DNA from 2 places in the Mycobacterium sp. NGS29 genome. Region 1 is predicted to be linked to the other one. Evidence: riboswitches for the same ligand, from Rfam matches in the RefSeq annotation. Region 1 holds a riboswitch; the other holds the start of a gene.

Region 1 (2,198 bases):
CTTGTCGGTGATGCCCAGCTGTCGCTCAACCTCGAGCTCGGCGGGCAATCCGTGGGTGTCCCAACCGAATCGGCGCTCCACCTTGTCGCCGCGCATGGTGCGGTAGCGGGGCACGATGTCTTTGACGTAGCCGGTCAGCAGGTGTCCGTAGTGCGGCAGACCGTTGGCGAACGGCGGACCGTCGTAGAACACGTATTCGGTTGCGCCGTCCCGATTTGCGATGCTGGCACGGAAGGTGTCGTCGCGGAACCAGTAGTCGAGCACCCCGAGTTCGAGGGCCGGAAAATCAGGCGCCCCGGCAGCGAGTTTCGGATAAACCCGATCGGTCACGTACGTCGTCTCCCTCTAGCCACCTCTGGCCGGGGACGACGATGCGCTGGTGCGCAAGCGCCGCGGTACCACCCCGCTTGCCACGCTGGCGCGTGACCGCTCAAGAGGGCTGTGACGGGCCCACCCGTTCGGTTCTACTGGGCCGTACCGGCTGTTCTTCCGAAGGCTCCCCGGTGATGGCCGGATCAACGCCAATTGGATTCTAATGCCGAATGGAACTGCACGACTCCGAGGGACTGGCTCACCGCAGGACGCGCCTGCAGTCGGCTAGTCCCTCGGAGTCCGCGGTTGGTCGATATCCATGCGTCACGCCTGGACTTCGAGCACACCAATGCGCCACAGTGCGGCGTAGACGTGCCGCAGCGGCACGGTGAGCAGGCGGGCGGCGCCGTCGACCAGTGGGTCGTTGCCGGCGGCGGCGACGTCGATGCGGCGGGCCGGCTTCGTGGGCGCGGGTACGTCGCGCACGACGTGCAACCGTGGTGCGGCGGTGAGGGTGGTGACTTCGTCGTACAGTGCAGCGGTCATGATCGCCTCCTAGCGGTTGACCAAACGTTGACAGGTGGACCTCAAAGGAATCTTGGTAAGTCCCGTCCCGCAACGGTTCCGGTCGGAGGAAGTGAGCGACTCAGCCGCACACGTCGCGCCGAAGACCGGTCAGGGACGAAACATCCGGATCTCGACCCGGACTGCCACTGGAACTCATGCGTCCCTCACCTCCTCTCAGCCACGACACACATGTTGTCTGGGTGCACGAAGGAGAACAGAATCCGACCATCGCCGGATATCCGCACCCCTCTCGTCAGAGCTTTGGCACTACCCGACGTGTCCGGTAAACCGGAAGCCACCTGGGCTCAACCCTTAAGCCGGGAAGAGCTGTCCTGACCCGGGGCGTCTTTCGACGTTCGGGGTCAGTGGCCTATGTTCGTGTAGCCGCCTCACCTAACGAGGTGCTTGCCTGACCGATAATGCACCACAGGCCCTGCCCGGTCAACGCGCCATCCCGCAGTTTCGCGATCTTTATGTCATCTCCATGCGGGCACACAGCTGTCTCGCAGCCTTGAGGCGCCCTGACCTGGGGCGACTGTGACGTGTTCAATGTCATAGTGCGGGTCCCTGTTGGGCGCGAGCGCCCTCAGATGTGCGGTCAGAGGCCGCACTTTGCGGCATTTCGGGGACGCTCGCGCTGAGCGGGTGAGCGGCCCCGTGTCAGGCCACGAGCGACCCCATATGTGCGCTCAACGCCCGCAATCAGCGGCATTCGAGGGACGCTCGCGGCAAGGATGGGGTCAGTCGGCCAGGCTTTCCAGCCGCCCGACGGTGTCGATGTACTCCTCGACCATGTCCAGCACCACCGCGCGGGTGGGCCGCACCCGGTCCAGGGAACCGACCACCTGTCCGACGAAGTAGGTCGCCAACTCGCGTGCCTTCGCGCCCGGATGTGCCGCGGCCTGATTGATCCGCACCTGCGAATCGGTGACCAGGGCGGTCTGCAGTGGCATTCCCAGCGGCGCGGGGGTGTCGGGCCGCTCCCATTCCTCGGTCCAGGCGGTGCGCAGCATCCGCGCCGGCTTGCCGGTCATCGAGCGCGACCGCACCGTGTCTGAGGAGGTGGCGGCCAGGAACTTGTCCTTGACCACCGGCGCGGTCTCAGCTTCCTCGGTGGTCAGCCACACCGATCCGCACCACACGCCTTCGGCGCCCAAGGCCAGCGCCGCGGCGATCTGGCGGCCCCGGGCGATGCCACCCGCGGCCAGTACCGGAGTGGGCGCCACCGCGTCGACCACTTCGGGCACCAGCACCATGGTGGCCACGTCACCGGTGTGTCCGCCGGCCTCGGTGCCCTGGGCAACGATCAGGTCTACCCC
Region 2 (2,198 bases), on a different contig from region 1:
GCGCGTGCTATCCGGCCGCGGGCGAGCGGGCCACGACCGTGGGGCGGAACCCGTATTGCGGGACAGCCCGGCCGAAGGGTTGACCCGCGAGGTTGCCCAGCGGCACCCCCGGCATACCGGGCGTGCCGGACGGCGGCGGCGCGACCATCGGGGTGCCACCAAGCGCGGAGTGCAGGGCGCCGGGCGGTGGGGTGGCCGCAGCCCAGGCCGGGGGCACGGACAGTTTGCCGACCACGCCGGAACTGCCAGATCCGAGGGCGGTGAGACCGCGCGTTTCCAGCGGCACGGCGCCCCCGCCCGCGCTCGGTACCAGCACCTGCGCGGCGTCGGCCACGTCGGTCATCGCTGCGCTGCCGAACAAGCTGGAGAGGGTTCCTATCGTGGCGCCCGGGGTGAACAAACCGGTGGAGGTGATCGTGTTCCACACGTTCGCGTTGGGGCCCCATGCGGCCATGAACTCCGACCAGCTCGACGTCCCGGAACCGGTGAGCGCGGTGGTCGCGAGGTCGGCCAGGCCGCTGCCGCCGTCGGCACCGGAAAGCCCCTGCAGTGCGCTCGGCACGGCGGACATCAGCTGCGACAGAGCGCTGTGCTGGCCGAGAGCGGACGCGTCAGCCGCCTGACTGACCGCGGCCGCCTGGGCCGTGAGACCGCTGGGGCTGGTGATCTGCTGCGGCGCGACGAACTGGTCCAGCTCGGTGGCTGCCGCCGAGGCGCCGGCGTAGCCGTACATCGCGGCGGCATCCTGGGCCCACATCTCCAGGTACGCGGCTTCGGTCGCCGCGATCGCCGGGGTGTTCTGGCCCAGGATGTTCGTCGCAATTAGTGCGGCCAACTGGGTGCGGTTGGCCGCGACGAGTGGCGGTGGCACTGTCGCGGCGAATGCCGTCGCGTAGGCGGTCACCGCGGCCTCGGCCTGCGCCCCGGTCTGCTCGGCCTGCACGGCGGTGGCGTTGAGCCACACCACGTACGGCGTGGCGGCGGCAGCCATCGAGGCCGCCGCGGGCCCGAACCATTCGTCACCGGCCAGCGCGGACAGCACAGCTTCGTAGGTCAGCGCGGTGGCGCGCAGCTCGGCGGCCAACCCGTTCCATGCCGAAGCTGCAGCCAGCATCGGCGCGGCACCGGCGCCGGCGTACATGCGTGCGGAGTTGACTTCGGGTGGCAGAGCGGCAAAGTCCAGTGCGGCGGTCATCGGTGGTCCCCCTTGAGTTCACCCCTGCTGGGGCACGAAACCCGGGTCGCCAAGAACGCAATTCCACGCCTTTTTCCGCGCGCAATTAATACGCGCTTCGCGATATCAGCGAGCGCCGTTTGCGGCTATCAGAATGCGATTCAGGCGGCGATGCCAGTGCCCGGGTCGGATCGAAACGAAATGGTCGTCGATTTCGAATACGGACTATCGTCGGGACTCATTCCGCTCTCACCTCCTCAGGGTCGTGGCATGCGGGGATGCCGGGTGCACGACGCATGGGATGAGAGTCCAGCGGGCACGACGGCCCACCAGATCACAGCACCCCTCTCGACAGAGCTTCGGCACCACACGGCGTATCCAGCAGTAATGCTGGAAGCCACTTGGGCTCAACCCTTAAGCCGGGAAGAGCTGTCCTGACCCTGGGCGTCTTTCGACGTTCGAGGTCAGTGGCCTGTGTCCGTGCAGACGCCTCACCTAGCGAGGTGCATGCAGTGGCAATAATGGCACTCGCGACGACCAGAGTCAACTCAGACGTCCCGTCGAATTCGAATTCCGATATTCGAAAGGCGGGAATTGCCGGGACTTTCTTTGGGCGGCGTTATCCCGCAGCCACCGGTCGCGGCATGATTGTCAATCGGGAACCGTAGCGGGGGCCGTTGCCCCAACTCCGTGCGCACGCGTTGGCGGCAGGCAGTGCGGGCATCCCGGGTGCGCCCGCGGCGGATGCCGGAACGGCCGCCGTGCTGCCCGCGCCGGGTACTGCGCCGAACGGCTTCGCTACATCGACGGCGGCCGCCCAGCTCGGCGGAACAGACAGGCGGCCCACCAGGGACGCCTGAGTGCTGCCGGCGGCGACTCCCCCCACGCCGGACGGCGCGGTCGTTGCCGTCATCGCGGCGGCCTCGGCCGAACCGGCGCCGGCGATCTCTGGCTCCGCCCCTTCGACCACCCCGTTGACGTCGGCGACGGCATCGGTCACCGTGGGCACGATCAGTGCCGGCGC

The links. Region 1 has a riboswitch for magnesium ahead of AC5Y5Z_RS05455 (Rv1535 family protein). Riboswitches for the same ligand answer to the same signal wherever they lie in the genome.
Region 2: linked by a shared signal. The riboswitch ahead of AC5Y5Z_RS22185 (PPE family protein) and the one ahead of AC5Y5Z_RS05455 (Rv1535 family protein) in region 1 are both predicted to bind magnesium.

What each region holds. Positions count from the first base shown of each region.
Region 1 is NZ_JCALDR010000003.1:142,759-144,956, forward strand. It holds gene ileS (isoleucine--tRNA ligase) at 1-330, opposite strand, end outside; gene AC5Y5Z_RS05455 (Rv1535 family protein) at 637-858, opposite strand; M-box (ykoK) riboswitch at 1,118-1,287, opposite strand; gene AC5Y5Z_RS05460 (NAD(P)H-dependent flavin oxidoreductase) at 1,620-2,198, opposite strand, start outside.
Region 2 is NZ_JCALDR010000020.1:64,485-66,682, reverse strand. It holds gene AC5Y5Z_RS22185 (PPE family protein) at 8-1,195, opposite strand; M-box (ykoK) riboswitch at 1,511-1,684, opposite strand; gene AC5Y5Z_RS22180 (PPE family protein) at 1,794-2,198, opposite strand, start outside.